Flavisolibacter tropicus: one gene and its partner. Each later gene encodes a partner of the first gene's protein in a complex. Links are inferred from orthologs where the notes say so. Each region holds a gene or a part of one and is shown on either strand. Other genes may lie near its edges. The genes, in order: carB and carA.

The links.
Region 2: the proteins of carB (region 1) and carA are in contact, whole or in part, in a solved structure (PDB 1KEE), measured with the Escherichia coli proteins. The link is inferred for Flavisolibacter tropicus from one-to-one orthologs.

Annotation. Positions count from the first base shown.
Region 1 is NZ_CP011390.1:4,428,451-4,437,067, forward strand. The notes cover bases 3,377-6,732. They hold carB (carbamoyl-phosphate synthase large subunit), read left to right. Parts: upstream 3,377-3,709; coding sequence 3,710-6,532; downstream 6,533-6,732. Other genes in these bases: SY85_RS18925 (hypothetical protein), read left to right, coding at 3,377-3,437; SY85_RS18935 (DinB family protein), read left to right, coding at 6,614-6,732. Also shown: SY85_RS18910 (hypothetical protein), read right to left, coding at 1-120; bcp (thioredoxin-dependent thiol peroxidase), read right to left, coding at 151-606; SY85_RS18920 (peptidoglycan DD-metalloendopeptidase family protein), read right to left, coding at 1,125-2,846; more of SY85_RS18925, read left to right, coding at 3,213-3,376; more of SY85_RS18935, read left to right, coding at 6,733-7,096; SY85_RS18940 (hypothetical protein), read right to left, coding at 7,326-7,748; SY85_RS18945 (hypothetical protein), read right to left, coding at 7,776-8,516; SY85_RS18950 (RNA polymerase sigma factor), read right to left, coding at 8,552-8,617. UniProt on the Escherichia coli protein: Large subunit of the glutamine-dependent carbamoyl phosphate synthetase (CPSase).
Region 2 is NZ_CP011390.1:1,661,377-1,669,407, reverse strand. Bases 1-2,770 are described here. They hold carA (glutamine-hydrolyzing carbamoyl-phosphate synthase small subunit), read left to right. Parts: upstream 1-718; coding sequence 719-1,822; downstream 1,823-2,770. Other genes in these bases: aroQ (type II 3-dehydroquinate dehydratase), read left to right, coding at 2,395-2,770; SY85_RS06980 (GNAT family N-acetyltransferase), read left to right, coding at 1,854-2,414; rplQ (50S ribosomal protein L17), read left to right, coding at 79-591. Also shown: more of aroQ, read left to right, coding at 2,771-2,811; SY85_RS25415 (hypothetical protein), read right to left, coding at 2,804-3,019; SY85_RS06970 (FUSC family protein), read right to left, coding at 3,097-4,935; SY85_RS06965 (acetyl-CoA hydrolase/transferase family protein), read left to right, coding at 5,115-6,401; SY85_RS06960 (methyltransferase), read right to left, coding at 6,459-7,445; SY85_RS06955 (AraC family transcriptional regulator), read right to left, coding at 7,540-8,031. UniProt on the Escherichia coli protein: Small subunit of the glutamine-dependent carbamoyl phosphate synthetase (CPSase).

The DNA of each region.
Region 1 (8,617 bases):
TCCCGTACCATATATTCCTTCTTTAAAAAACCAGGTACCTGTTACCTGGCCTTCAGTGGATTGGTCTTTCTTACAACCAAGAAATACAAATAGAATCAGTAAATAGAATATTGTTCTCATAGCAGTATAGGATACCACCAAGATACTCCATTACTTCATGATTTCTTCTGCATGCATCTTCGTCCTGGGCTTTTTAAAGATCTTATGTATAATACCTTTTTCATCTATGACAAACGTGGTGCGGAGTAGACCCATGAACTTGTTGCCATACATATTTTTTTCACCCCAAACACCGTATTGGTTAATTATGGTATGATCCGGGTCGGCAATAAGGGTATAAGGCAATTGGAATTTGGCTTGAAACTTTGCATGGCTGGCGCTATCATCTGGGCTGACGCCAATCACTACATAACCTTTCTCTTGCAACACCTCAAAATTATCGCGCAGGTTGCAGGCCTGTACCGTACACACTGGAGTATCGTCTTGAGGGTAGAAGAAGACCACTACTTTCTTTCCTTTGAAATCGGTAAGGGATACTTTGTTACCGTTTTGATCTTTTCCTTTGAATACCGGTGCTTTCTCACCCACTGTTAAATGCGTAGCCATATCATCTAATAATTAAGGATCGCAAAGATAATCGCAGATTAAGGGATTTGAGATTTGAGGTTTAGAATTTGAAATTGGTTTGAGATCGGGATAGCTTTTTGTATCTTTATCGTCTTCTCTTTCAGAGCAATTTCGGCTCTTCTTATTACACTTTTCTTTACTATTTCTGATTGGATTTCTACCGGCTTTGGGGTGGGATGATACGGGTGAGGTATCGGGTGGGGAGGGGGTGATATACGGGTGAGGTACGGGTGAACCTACAGGACACCCACAGGTTAGTATGACGTTACTGGGAAGAGTCCCTGAAGGAACCATGAAGAAAGAACGGTAAAAGGGAGAAATTTAAGGGAAATATTAGGGGTGTTGGTCCTGTAATAGATTGGGGTTGTCTATAAAAAAAAGCACTCCTTTTACGGGAATGCTTTTTTATTTTAAAGCGGTTGATCTACGGGTTGCGTGCGCTGGGCCCCTTTTCACGTTTGACGTTTGACGTTTCACGTGTAGGAGCTGCTTAGCCTTTATCGAGTCACTTGCCAGCTTTGTGTAGTCACATTACCTGCTTCATCTTCCACAGTTACTTTTAGCTCGTGCTGACCGGCAGGGAACTTTTCGTCAAACTTGTAGCTCCACACCTTACCCTTATCGTTAGTAAAGCGTAGCCATTGGCCATCCACTTCGGCGCGGAAGCTCTTGATCTCATTAAAGTTGTCCTTAGGTGTAAATACCAAACGCGTAGCACGGGAAAGATCGGCCTGTGGCGCATTGATAGTAGGAGGAATGGTATCCAGAAATGCCTGGAACGTACCAAACTGCCGGAACTTGGCTGAAACCCAATCCCCTCGTTGGGGCAAGGCTTTAGCTACGTACGTACGGCTGCCCGATACATTCTTGATCACAATGCGGTCCATGGCTTCACTACTAAGTGGAGAAGTGATCTTTAGCCGCACAGTGATATTGTCGTGCGATGGGATCGAAGGTTGTAAAAACGTATGTAACGGAGAAATAGAGGCACTGCTAGAAGCATAGGTCGCCGTGTTAGCATTATAGGCTACGTTCACGGTATCATATAATGTGTTTTCTGTAGAAAAAACCTCAAAGTCAGTGGCCTCAAATACATTCACCTGTTGCGGGTACCATTTTTCACCTGTAACAGCGGTAGTCCTGGCAAGGCGGGCATCGTACTGCACATCAAAGTTTAGTGTAGAAAGATTTTGTGCAGCATCGCGCACTTCTATGCGTACAGTATGTACTGCTGTATCATTCAGCTGCAGTACACCTTCTGTTGGGGTAACTGTATAGATGTTTGTGATATCGCCCGGCATGCGGCTTAAGTGCTGCAGGTAAGGACCCACTAAAGCTTCGTAACGATAATCTATATGCGCATTCATATAGCGCGTGTCATTATAGCTGATAGTGTCTAGAATAAATTCTGACTGCAATACATTATCTAATAAAATGCGGGCACTATAAATACCATTCGGGTTGGTAGAACCTGTAAAATAATCGACTGCGCCCAAAGCAAAGCTGATTCTATCCGTGCCCACTTTAATGGGAGCTGCTTTTACCAGGTTATAGAGTCCTGTACCTGTTTTGCGCAAGCCAATCAATTGCGGTGACTGGGCATATACACTACGATTGCGGTCATACATACCCAACCGTACCAATGATGGTGGTACTGCGTCGGCAATGGGGAAACCAAACAACAAAGGATTCAAACATTTTTCAGTAGCTGTCTCACGGATCTCAAAATGCACATGTGGCCCTTGAGAGCCACCCGTATTACCACTATAAGCAATAAAATCGCCTTTGGCTAATTTAAACAGAGAGGGAGGAGGCGTTAACTCTACCGCCCAGCTTTGTTGCTTATACTGTTGTTCTTTTACCCATTGCTCAATAGCGGGCGCAAAATCGTTCAGGTGCGCATACAAGGTGGTCAACCCATTGGGGTGATTAATATAGATGGCCCTTCCAAAACCAAAGGGTTCAATCTTAATGCGGGCAATGTAGCCATCGGCAGCAGCGTATACTGGTAAGTTTTCCTTTTGCTGCGTACGTATGTCTAGCCCCATGTGCCAGTGGTTGGTGCGCAACTCTCCAAAGTTGGCTACCAGCTGCATGGGTATATTCAGTGGGTTTCTAAAATAACCCTTTGGATAATTGGCAACCTGGGCCTGTAAGGTAGCCGAAAATAGAAGGCAACCTGCCAAACAGCTTTTCAACATCGTCATCATCGTTTTCATACGTGTGGACCTCATTTTGCGAAGCCTGAAAATTACACTAACAAACGCTATTCCAGCGGAGGTTGGCCTAAGATTAAAAGGATTTTAAGAACTAGGATTAGCGGGATTGTATAAGATTAGGAGGAGAATGGAGATGAATGCTTGATGAAAATCATGATGAATTAATGGTAGAGCTTAAATAAAATGGGGTAAAAAAATAAGTGCCATTTAAGCTGTGGTCAGAAATGCGGCAAATGCTACCCTAAAGCTGAAAAGCAAATTGGAGTTATCGGCAAATGCCAATTTTAAAGCCCTGCTGAATACGGTACGATATTTTATTGCTAATAGATGTAGATAATAATTTTATAACCTAATAAACGTATAATTATGGCACGTAGAGGATTAGGCATCGGCTCATTATTGGTAGCTGGTGCGGCTGCTTATGCTTACTACAAGTATTCTCAAATGAGCGAACAACAAAGAAAGGATATGGTCAGTAACTGGAAAGAGAAAGGACAAAAATTGTACGACGAGTATGTTCCAGACAACATTAAAAATATGGTAGCTAAAAAGCAGGGAGCCGGTAACGGACATCCGCATGCAAGTGTATAAGCTTAATGTTTCAAATATAGATGAAGGCCCTGCTTAGCAGGGCTTTTTTGTTTGAGAAGTTGAAGGCGTTAGTGGGCTAGTTAAAAATAAAGCACAGGTATTAACGAATTTCTCTACATAAAACAATTTCAATTCATTTACATTTGCACCCCGGGCATCGTCCCGGTTTTTTTGTATCTACTAATTCGAGTTTACGGGTTTATAAGTTTGCAAGTTTGCAAGTTCACCATGAGAAAAAACGGAAAGCCCGTGAACAGTAAACTTACTATTCAATGCCAAAAGACGCATCTATCAAATCAGTTCTCATTATTGGTTCCGGTCCTATTATTATTGGTCAAGCTGCCGAATTTGATTATTCCGGTACGCAGGCTGCCCGCAGTTTACGGGAAGAAGGTGTAAAAGTGATTTTGATCAACAGCAATCCCGCTACGATCATGACCGACCCAATGATGGCGGACCGTGTGTACCTCCTGCCATTGACCGTTGAGAGCATAGAGCAGATCTTGGAAGAAAACCAGATCGATGCCGTGCTGCCTACCATGGGTGGTCAAACAGCCTTGAACCTGGCTAAAGAAGCCGAGGATCTGGGTATATGGGAGAAGTATGGTATACGCCTGGTAGGTGTAGATATTAAAGCAATTGATAAAGCGGAAGACCGTGAGAAATTCCGCCAGTGGATGATTGAGCTGGGTGTACCTGTAGCGCCGGCCCGTACCGCTAACTCCTTCCTGGAAGGAAAGGAATTTGCACAGGAAATCGGCTTCCCGCTGGTCATTCGTCCTTCATTTACCCTGGGTGGTACAGGTGGTGGTTTTGTACACGGACCAGAAGATCTGGATGAAGCTTTGCAGCGTGGTTTACAGGCCTCTCCAATTCATGAGGTGCTGGTAGAAAAAGCAGTACTGGGTTGGAAAGAGTATGAGCTGGAGTTGTTGCGCGATGCAAATGACAACGTAGTTATCATCTGTACAGTAGAGAACTTTGACCCAATGGGGGTGCATACCGGCGACTCTATTACAGTAGCGCCAGCTATGACACTGAGCGATACTGCGTTTCAGCTGATGCGTAATACCGCTATTAAAATGATGCGCGACCTGGGCAACTTTGCCGGTGGTTGTAACGTGCAGTTCTCTTTAAATCCTGATACTGAAGAGATCATTGCCATTGAGATCAACCCTCGTGTGAGCCGTTCTTCAGCCTTAGCTTCTAAAGCAACTGGTTATCCAATTGCCAAGATTGCTGCTAAGCTGGCTATTGGTTATACACTCGATGAATTAAAGAACCCTATTGTACAAACTACCTCTGCCTACTTTGAGCCTGCGCTGGATTACGTAATTGTAAAAATCCCTCGCTGGAACTTTGATAAGTTCAAAGGTGCTAACGATACACTAGGCTTGCAAATGAAGAGCGTAGGTGAGGTAATGGCCATTGGCCGCAGCTTCACAGAAGCGGTACAAAAAGCTTGTCAGAGTTTAGAAAACAACGCTGTTGGTTTGGGTTATTATGGAAAGAGCCAAATGCATGCAGAAGCGTTGTTGGAATATATTAAAACACCGAAATGGGATCGCATCTTCCGTATTAAGGATGCACTTATGTTAGGTGTGAGTGTCAATACCATTGCAAAAGCTACTGGTATTGACCGTTGGTTTATCTATGAGATCCAAAAGCTCTGCAACATTGAAAAAGAGCTGGATAAATACTACCTGGGTGATGTACCTGCTGAGTTGCTGAAAGAAGCAAAAGTGCATGGCTTCAGCGATGAGCAGATTGCCCGCATCATTACAGATGGTGATGAGGAAGAAGTATATGAAAAGCGCAAGGCTTTGGGTATTACCCGCGTATATAAAATGGTAGATACGTGTAGTGCTGAGTTTGAAGCTCAGACACCCTACTTCTATAGCACTTTTGAGGAAGGACATAGCAATGAATCAAAAGTTACAGACAAGAAGAAAGTCATAGTATTAGGCTCTGGTCCTAATAGAATTGGTCAAGGGATTGAGTTTGACTACTGCTGTGTACATGGCTTACTGGCTATTAAAGAGTGTGGTTATGAAGCTATCATGATCAACTGTAACCCAGAGACCGTGTCTACTGATTTTGACATGGCTGACAAGCTCTACTTTGAGCCTGTATTTTGGGAGCATCTGTGGGAGATCATTGAACTGGAGAAGCCTGAAGGTGTTATTGTACAGTTAGGTGGCCAAACAGCCCTGAAACTGGCGGAGCGCCTGCATGAAAAGGGTATTAAGATCATGGGGACCTCTTTTGACAGCATGGACATTGCTGAAGATAGAGGCCGTTTCTCTGACCTGTTGAAAGAACTGAATATTCCTTACCCTGCTTATGGTACAGCCTATAATGTAGATGATGCAATAGAGGTAGCCAACAAAGTAGGCTATCCTGTACTGGTGCGCCCAAGCTATGTATTGGGTGGTCAGCGCATGCGGATTGTGATCAACGACGAAGAGGTAGAAAAGGCAGTGATCAGCCTGTTGAAACATATTCCGGGTAACAAGATCCTTATTGATCACTTCCTGGATCGCTGCCAAGAGGCCGAGATCGATGGCATCTTTGACGGTGAGAACTTCCACGTAATGGGTGTAATGGAGCATATTGAGCCTGCCGGTATACACAGTGGCGACAGTAACGCTGTATTGCCAGCCTTTAACCTGCCGCCTATGACCGTTACAACCATGGAATACTACGCTGAGAAGATTGCTCGCGCCTTGAATATCAAGGGTTTGATCAATATTCAGTTTGCTATTAAAGATGGTAAAGTATATGTAATTGAAGCGAATCCAAGAGCTTCCCGCACTACGCCATTCATAGCCAAAGCGTATGGCATTCCTTATCTGAACATTGCTACTAAAGTAATGTTGGGTGTAAACAAACTGACCGACTTCAAATTTGAGAAAAAGCTTGACGGCTTTGCCATTAAAGAGCCTGTGTTCTCATTCAATAAATTCCCGAATGTTAATAAAGAACTGGGCCCTGAAATGAAGTCGACCGGTGAGGCTATCCGCTTTATCAAAGATCTGCGTGATCCTTACTTCCGTCAATTGTATAAGGACAGAAGCATGTATTTGAGCAAGTAGTCTGAACCGGGATTTGGGTAGATGAAAGGATTAGGAAGAGAAGAAAGAAGGGAGGATACGCTCAATAATCTATAATGGGTAATGAATAATAAAGAGCTATCAAATATCATCAGCCAGCTAAAGGACGCCTATGAAGGCGATCCTTGGTTTGGCAGGGCGGTGTTGAATATACTGGCAGAGGTAGATGAACGTATTGTTTTTGAAAAGCCGGGTGGACAGCATAGTATAGTAGAACTGCTGTGGCATATGATCACTTGGCGGGAGTTTACCATAGATCGGTTACAGCACTCTCCACAGATGACCTTGGCTTATTTTGAAGAAATGGACTGGCGCGAGCTGGATCATTCGGATAGGACACTCTGGAAGCAAGGTCTGGAACGTTTACAAGAGACCCAGGCGCAGCTTCTAGCCCTATTAAAAGATTGTACAGATGAGTTGCTGGATCAGGACGTAAGAGAGCGAAATTATCCGTTTAGGAAGCTCTTATACGGCATTATCCAGCACGATATCTACCACTTGGGGCAGGTTGCCTATATTCAAAAATTGCTGAAAGCAACCGCTTAAAACCTGAAGAAATAAGCTTTTATATTGTTGAGCTGATTAAATGTGAAAAGGCTGGAACGTAGTTCCAGCCTTTGTTTTATAGGGATAATATTTTAAAATTCGTTTTAATAGTAGAGTCGCAAAAACAAAAAAGGCCTGCCCTAAAAAGAGCCGGCCGTTGCTAACCTATGAAAAACACCAAGCTCAAATATAGAAGAAATTGTGATTCCCAACAACTTGGCATTCTTTTTTAGGGCAACAGGCCACCTCCACGGCGTCCGGGAGCCTTGTCAAATTTGTTTTGCATGCGGTCTTGGCGTAGACGTTTTAGCTCTTCAACAAAATCGTGCTCATAATTAAAAACATCATTACTACGCTTTTCACCCATAATAGGCTTAAACTGATCGCGGTAACGAAGTCTTAGATCAACGATCTTTTGTTGCAATACCAGGCGATCGCCACGGTATTGTTGGTTGGTTTGTCTCAGTTCCTTGAAATAGTTCAAGAAAACCGGAGAAAAACGCTCGGCTTCAGACTTGCTTAAATTCAGTCGTTTTTGGATATACTCGTTCATCCGCTCCTGAATGCGATCACCAGGTTGTTCTGCATCCTGGGCAAACACAGCAGTTGTGAATGTCAAGAAAAATCCAAGTATGTATAAAATACGTTTCATAAGTAATACGATTTCCCAAGGGTTAGCTTAATTAATAATAGATAATTCTTCGTCGTCTGTTGGTATCTGGGCTAAAAATGCGTCTATCTCTTTTACCGACACATCAGTCAGCATCTTGCTAACCTCAGCAGAGTTTGTTTTGGCTATCTGTTCTGTTGATGTAGCGTCTGTAGACTCAATAAACGAATCCAGATCTTTATTGCTGATGTTTTTCAGCTTGCTGGCAATCCAGGCTTCAGGAGACGAGGACGGATTAATGCTACTGGGGCGGCTGTTGTAGTAAACCAAGCCACTGATTGCGATGACACCGGCTACTAAAGCGGCGGCAGCCACCCTCATCCAGCGGGTACGGTTAAAAGAAACAACTTTTGCTTGCTTCGGAGCTACTTTAGACAATACCTGTGCGGGTAAGTTGTCAAAATAACCCATTGGTATGTCATAGGGGTTTGTTTTCGGATGCTCTGCTAAAATAGCAGGTAATTCATCTTCCTGAATCAAAGTCGGAACATCACCTGATAGGGTTGAGAAATAGTTGGAAGGTAGATCGTACGGCATCTTTTTGGAAAGACCAGCCAGTAAGGGCGATAAAGAGGCCAGCTCATCTGCCGCTGAATCCACTGCTTCCTCTTGTTTTAGCCTCATAAGTACGGATGCGGCAAAGTTTTCAAAATAACCTTGAGGCACGCTAAAAACGGGCTCCTTTACGTGTGAGGGTAGGGTACTGTTAAGTTCCCTCAATTCATCGTGTATGTACTTACGGCTGCTCATTTTCAAGATTTAAGACGAAAAAAGAGAGATAAGGTTTAATGATTCTTTATATATTCTTCAATTTTTTTTACGGCATGGTGGTAACTGGCTTTAAGCGCTCC
Region 2 (8,031 bases), 2.8 Mb from region 1 along the record:
CGAAAGTTGTCTGTGGACTTTATTTATAACAGTAGGCTGCAATTCCTGACACGGTGCAGCTGAATTAAAACAAATGTCATGCGTCACGGAGACAAAATCAACAACCTGGGTCGTAAGAAAGCGCATCGCGAGGCCCTTTTGAGCAACTTGACTTGCCAATTAATTCAGTACAAAAGAATCGTAACTACTTTGGCTAAAGCTAAAGCGTTGCGTGTTTATGCTGAGCCTTTGATCACTAAAGCAAAAGAAAACACTACTCACCAACGTCGTGTGGTGTTCAGTTATTTGCAAGACAAAGAAGCGATCAAAGAATTATTTGGAACAATCATCGAGAAAATCGGCGGTCGTCCAGGTGGTTACACTCGTATTATCAAATTAGGCACTCGTCCTGGTGATAATGCTGAACAAGCCCTGATCGAATTAGTAGACTTTAACGAGATCTACGGAAAAGGTAAAGAAGAGAAGAAAGCTCCTGCTAAAAGAACACGTCGTGCTGGTGGTACTGCTAAAAAGAAAGCTACTACTGATGCGGCTCCTGAAGCTGAAGCATCTGATGCTCAACCTGAAGCAACTGAACAACAACCATCTTAATGATTGCATGTTCTATGATACAAAAGGCAAGATGTTTGTTCATCTTGCCTTTTTTTATGCTCATTTTGTAGATTTTTTTTCATATAACCAAACATTCGAATTTTCTTTGCACAATTCATTAAACACTATGTCACAGAAAGAAGCCCTTTTAGTTTTAGAAGATGGAACGGTTTGCCGAGGTCAGGCTTTTGGTGCTATTGGTACCACAGGCGGTGAGCTTTGCTTTAATACTGGTATGACCGGCTATCAGGAAGTATTTACAGATCCTAGTTATTATGGTCAGGTTTTGATCATGAACAATGTACATATTGGAAACTATGGGGTAAATGAAGCGGATATAGAAAGTGATAGCATTAAAATAAAGGGTTTGATCGGTAGAAACCTGGAAGAGCTGTTCTCTCGCCGTCAAGCTCAAGGTTCATTAGATGAATATCTGAAGAGTCAAAATATTGTTGCTATTGAGGGTATTGACACAAGAGCGCTTGTTACCGCAGTAAGAAGCAAAGGTGCCATGAACTGCATTATTTCTTCTGAAATTCTGGATCCTGAAGTATTAATGAAAAAGCTGGAAGAAGTACCTGATATGTCGGGTCTGGAGTTGGCATCTATTGTTAGTACTAATGTGCCTTATGAAATTGGAGACCCTGTTTCGCCAATACGTGTAGCTGTATTAGATTATGGTACTAAGCGTAATATTCTGCATTGTATGGTGGAGCGTGGCGCCTATGTAAAAGTATTCCCTGCCAAGACGCCGCTAGAGGAAATCAAAGCATTCAATGCTAATGGATATTTCCTTTCAAACGGCCCTGGCGATCCAGCTTCTATGGAATATGCTGTTGGTACTGTAAAGGGTTTGTTGGAAGATGAGAAGCCAACGTTTGGTATCTGCTTAGGACACCAGTTGCTGGCTTTAGCAAATGATATTCCTACGTTTAAGATGCACCATGGCCATAGAGGGATGAATCATCCAGTAAAGAACCTGATCACTGGTAAATGTGAGATCACTACCCAAAACCATGGATTTGGTGTAGACCCTGAAGCAGTACGCAATGCACCGCATATTGAAATAACACACGTAAACTTGAATGATAACTCCATTGAAGGGATTCGTGTAAAAGGTAAACCGGCCTTTTCAGTACAATACCACCCGGAAAGTTTTCCTGGGCCACACGACAGCCGCTACCTTTTTGATGAATTCATCGATTTGATCAAAAAGCATTCAAAAGCATAAATTTACAGTCACGCTCCGCGTGACTTTTTTTATGTTTCCAGTACTAACTACTGATCGTTTTTTGCTGCATGAAATCATAGCAGATGACCAAGCTTTTATATTTGAAGGACTTAGTCATCCGCAGGTGATACCTTTTTATGGTGTATCCTATCAAACACTTGAAGCAGTAGAAACGCAAATGGATTTTTATAGGGATATGCAGGTAAATGAAACGGGTACCTGGTGGAAGATCGTAAAGAGGGAAACAGGCGAAAGAGTAGGGGCTATAGGCTTTAACAATTATAATAAGCAACATAGTCGGACTGAAATAGGGTATTGGTTACTGCCTCAATATTGGAAGAATGGTATCATACAAGAAGTGCTACCTGTAATGATTGATTTCATTCTTCATAAAAAGAAAATCCATCGCATAGAAGCGCTAGTAGAAACAGGTAATACGGCCAGTGAAAATGTATTGAAACGACTGGGTTTTACCTACGAGGGATGCATGCGTGATTGTGAAATCAAAAACGAGAACTACATTAGCTTATCAATTTATAGTCTACTTTCAACAGACACCTTAAATATTGCACATGAACATTGCTATCATTAATGGTCCAAATTTGAACTTGTTAGGTAAACGCGAAACTGATATTTATGGAAGTCAGCCATTTGAATCCTTTCTGGTGTCATTAAAGACCAAGTATCCGCACGTGCATATTCATTATTTCCAAAGCAATATTGAAGGTGAAATCATTAACGAAATTCAACGGGTGGGCTTTGATTACAATGGTATTATCATTAATCCTGGCGGTTATACGCATACTTCAGTAGCTATCGGTGATGCCATTGCTGCTATTAAAACGCCTGTTATTGAAGTCCATATTTCTAATGTGCATGCCCGTGAGGAATTTCGTAAGTTGTCTCACGTGTCTGGCAAGTCAGTGGGCAGTATTTTTGGCCTTGGATTAAAAGGTTATGAACTAGCTGTTGAATGGTTTATCAGGTAGTAACAATTCTTTTGGTCACCTTGTCGATATCTACAGTTACCTTATGAATGAACTCCAACTGTTCTTTCTGTAATATTTCTTCAGCAGATTGATCCAAAAGCTGTTGAGGGACTTCCGGTAGTTTTTCCAGATCGGGCACAGAACAAGTGGTGTCTATTCTTTTAATAGCATTGCAAAGTGCTGACAGCGATTGTTTGGTAAGTCGCAATGCATATTGCTGGCCAATTGTTTTTGTACTAGTTGTAGTAAGTGAAGCAATATTTGAAAAAAGTATGTGGTTTAGTACTACAAACTGGTGGATATCTTTTTATTTTTCTGTTTCCCCTTAGGCTCAGAAAGCATGCGTTGAAAAGCTGCTGATAAGTTGGCTGATTGAATGTATACTTCTTTGCGAGCCAGTTTAAAGTCGGTTGTTTTCATTACCTCTCCTGAAAATTTTTTGGCAACAGTAAGTAGATAATCAATATTGGCCTGAAGCATTTTACGGATATGGTCTTTAAAATCTTCAGCCTCCCATTTGGGAAATAAGAGGTAACTAATTGGGAAGGCAATAGCACAACCGATAACTGTATCTAAAATACGCTCTCTGGCTACTGCAATAAATCGTAACCCCATTAGCTTAAACAAGATCAGTACAAATGGTGTTACAAAGAGAACCATGGCTATATAATTCGTTCGCTGTGTGCTATATGTTCCTAACATAAATACTACCATTAGCGCAAACAATATGTTAGTATTAGGAATAAAGGCCAGTATTAAAATGGCAATCATACCACCTATGACAGTACCTATTATGCGTTCAATATTTCGTTGTTTGGTAAGGCTGTAGGCTGGCTTTAAAATGAAGGCTATCGTTAATACGATCCAATAACTATGTTGCCCATAGTGAAACACCTTACTAATAGTAAAGCCTATTAAGCATGCAATGGCTACGCGTATGGAGTGCCTGAATATTGAGGAGTTCAGGTTCATATTATCCCAAAACAGCTTGGCGTCAAAACTCTGATGGGAAACAAACCGTTGAAAATCTATGTTTTTAACGCGCTCTGATTTATGGGTAGCTGGTTCAAAGTAATTGGAGATATCGTTGATGCGCAGAACTAATCTACGGATATTTACCAGGATCTTCTTAAGTACGATATTACTGATACCCTTTTCCTCTTCGCTGATCTTGTCAATTTGTACTTTTAAAGCATCAAACTCTTGTTCAAAATTGACTCCCTTCCTATAAGGGTGATTAGCTAAAATAGCCAGTCCAATTGCATCTAACTCATTGGCAATGGAATGAATAAATTTGTTTATATCAGATAATATGTGGTATTTCTGAAAGCGCTGATGTAACGAAGGGTAATCGTAATAGGTGGCGGTTACTTCTTCAAACATATCCATTACATCTACAAATGTGAGAATCAAGGTATGCCCTGTAAATGACGGCTCCCCTACAATTTGGCGGCTTTTAAAGAAAAGTTCTCTAACACTTTCTTGCTTCTCACTAACGACTACTTGTTGCGAGAATAACTCCTGATACGCTTTTTCTAAATCTGCATTTGTATTATAAAACTTTGCCTTGATTCTTAAATATTTTGCCAGTTCTCTAATGCATTTCCCTAATGCTCTTTGCGCTGGGCGATAAGGGCTAATATTGTAAAAGAGTAAACTTATTCCAGCATACCATAATCCTCCGGCTACAATAAATAATGCTTGCCATAGAATTCCATAGCCATGGTTGGGCTGGTCCATTGTTAATATCAATACCAATAAAGCGCCGCTGCCCACAGCCGTAGCCCGTGCACCATAAACGGTAAACATGGAAAAAAGAAAGCTGCACAGCAAAATCTCTAGCCCTAAGGCATACACATTTGTATGAACGAAACCTGTAAGTAGGGCTGAAATGAACATGAACAGAATGCTAAAAAACATGCCATTGCGCTTGTGAATGACAGGACCTGGGGCGTCAGCAAAGTTTACGCAAAGTGCACCTAATGAAATAGTGGTACCTATATGTAACTGCCCAAAAAAGTAAAGTATTAAGGAAGGCAAGAGAATGGCAATAGTGGTTCGTAAACCATCTGCAAACTCTTGCGTAAAGAAAAAATATCTAAACTCCCTAAGCTGATTTCTCATCTGTAGATCTTCTTAATGATTAAGTCCTTGCTCTATTGAATATACTGCTTTGACTAAAACTATGCCTCCCTTTTTACCTATTAATAGTCTTTATGGATGAGCATAGTCAGATGTAAAAATAATACTGCTCATTTCCTTCTTAAAGACTTAGCAATAACTTTACAAATCTTTAATTGTTTATGAAAGTTGCTATCCAATATAAGACTGCTCCAGAAGCATTAAGTATTATTCAATCTGGGAATAGGGTTTTTGTACAAGGTAGTGCTCAAACACCTACTTTCCTGCTAAGCGAACTGGCAAAAATGGCAGATCGCTTTAAAGATGTAGAGTTAGTATCTATAAGTGTATATGGCGATATACATGTAAATAAGCCATCGCTTCTAGAAAGCTTTCATATGAATTCTTTATTTGTATCTGCATCCATCCGTGCAGACGTAAATGAAGGTAGAGCTGATTATGTTCCTGTCTTTTTAAGTGATATACCCAACCTTTTCTATCAAAATATATTACCGATAGACGTGGCTATTGTTCAGGTTTCTCCTCCTGACGTTCATGGGTATTGCTCATTGGGAGTGTCTGTAGATATAGCTCGCTCTGCGGTAAATACAGCTAAATATGTTATTGCACAGGTTAATCCCAATGTTCCACGTACACACGGCGATGGATTAATTCATATTAATCGTTTTCATAGCATGGTGTATTGTGAGGATCCATTATACGAAGCACATTTTGGTGAAAAGGTAGGAGCGGATGAGCTAAGAATAGGCGAGTATGTAGCCTCATTAATTGATGATCGATGCACCTTACAAATGGGAATCGGTTCTATACCAGATGCTGTATTGAAATCACTCACTAACCATAAAGATTTGGGTGTTCATACGGAGATGTGTTCAGATGGTATTGTAGATCTTTTTGAAAAAGATATCATCAACAACAAACACAAAAATATTCATCCTAATAAAGCGGTGATTGGGTTTGCATTAGGTACCCGTCGCTTATATGATTATGTGGATGATAATCCTGCATTTCAATTTTTGGATATTGATTATGTGAATGATCCGCATGTGATACGCCGCAACAATAAGATGGTAGCCATAAACAGTGCCGTTGAAATTGATATTACTGGACAGGTATGTTCTGACTCTATTGGAACCTATCAGTTTTCTGGTGTGGGTGGTCAAATGGATTTTATGCGAGGTGCTGCTCTAAGTAAAGGTGGTAAGCCTATAATAGCCTTGCCATCCCGTACAGCTAAAGGCGTATCAAGAATTGTAGCTATGTTAAAGCCTGGTGCTGGTGTAGTAACCACCCGTGCACATGTACACTATGTGGTTACAGAATATGGTATTGCTTATTTATTTGGAAAAAACCTACGTCAGCGTGCTAAGGCTTTGATCAGCATAGCTCACCCAGAAGATCGAGAACAATTGGAAAAGGCATGCTTTGAACGCTTTAAGCTGTTTTAAAACGTTCAAAGTTTTGATTGCCATTTGTTAGGATATTGGATCTACATCAAAGGCTACCTATAAAGAAACTTCTATAATTTTTAGTGGTGATTGAGTTGGAATAATTTGTTTTAATTGGAGTTCGGCTTTGTTTAAGAGTGTTTGAAACTCCTGTTCTGTTCTTTCTCTGCCAGCTAACAATACCTGCATATGTAAGTCATAGAAAGAGCCGAAAGGATCGGGTTCATTATTTAAAACCATATCTACAATCAATAAGCGGGATTCGAGTGTCATAACCTTCTTGCAATTACTTAGGATACTCAGTGATTTTTCATCGTCCCAATCATGTAGTACACTTTTCATTATCAAAACATCTGCTGTTGGTACCTCTTCAAAGAAGTTTCCTGTTTGAATGGTGACTCTTTCTATCACTTCATTCAATACATGATTAGCTACTACACTTTCCTGATCATATAAGATGCCCTTCAGGTTTGGGTTAGCTAACAGAATATTTTTTAAAAGGATGCCTTGACCTCCGCCAATATCACAGATGGTTTTAAAAGGAGAGAAGTCGTAAGAAGCGGTAATTGCCTTGGCTGACATAGAAGTCGCTGTTGTCATCCACTGATTATAAGGTTCTCCATACTTAGGGTGTTTATCTAAATAGTCAAAAATAGGACTACCCATTGCCTCAGTAAAGGCATCTTTCCCTGTTTCTAATGAATAAGACAACAGGTTCCAGCTCTTTTGCCAAGGTTCGGATCCTATCATCAGCAAGCCACCATATAGGCTACCAGATACATCTTTTAAAAGCAATCTACCAACATCTGTTAGGCTATAGTTGTCTTCTTCAATTGTAACAATATCTATAGCTTTTGCAAAGCGTAATGTTCTAAATAAGACATCTGCATTGAGATGACAAGCTGTTGCTATTTCGCTTAATGTTCTAGCGTTATTTCGTAATTGCTCAATCACACCTGATTTAATGAGTGTATATAAGATATTTGTGTTTGCAAATCCAAGAGCCAGTTGCCAAAGCTTTGCATTTGGTGTTTGTTGTGACATATATATTAAAGTTTTGGTTCTCTATTTTATGCATTATGCCATGTCTAGTTTATGCAGTTAAAGCTGCAGCAAGTAAAGATTTGAAGCTTGTGTATTACTTAACAGGTAGGTACCACTTTGTCATTATATAGTCTGGTCCGTTTGTTATTGGATCCTGATGGTATCTCAGAAAAGAATAGCCTTCTCTGAATTCAAGTGAAGTATCTTCAAGTATGTATTGGCTAATGCGTATAGTGATGTCTTTGAAATAGGCATATGGGGCGCAAAACTGAAATACAGCGAACTTTCCCCCCTTGTATTTAGTATTGAAAATGTCTGCAGGTACAGTAAATGAAGCTGGCTGAATAGTAGCATCAAACCTGCATTTCTCTTTGCCGGTAACATTGGGGCATTCGTGGATTGTTCCCCAAAACTCAATGTCTTTATATTGAATTGTAGATTGTGTTAGAAACTCTTTTGCCGGTTTCCAACAATCAAAAAATGTATTGTCAAAATAGTTGCAGATACTTGGGAAGGAGAGCGCTTGCCAATCGGATTTTCTTTCAATGTGATACTCAAGTGAGATGTATTCCTGGGGTAAGGCACT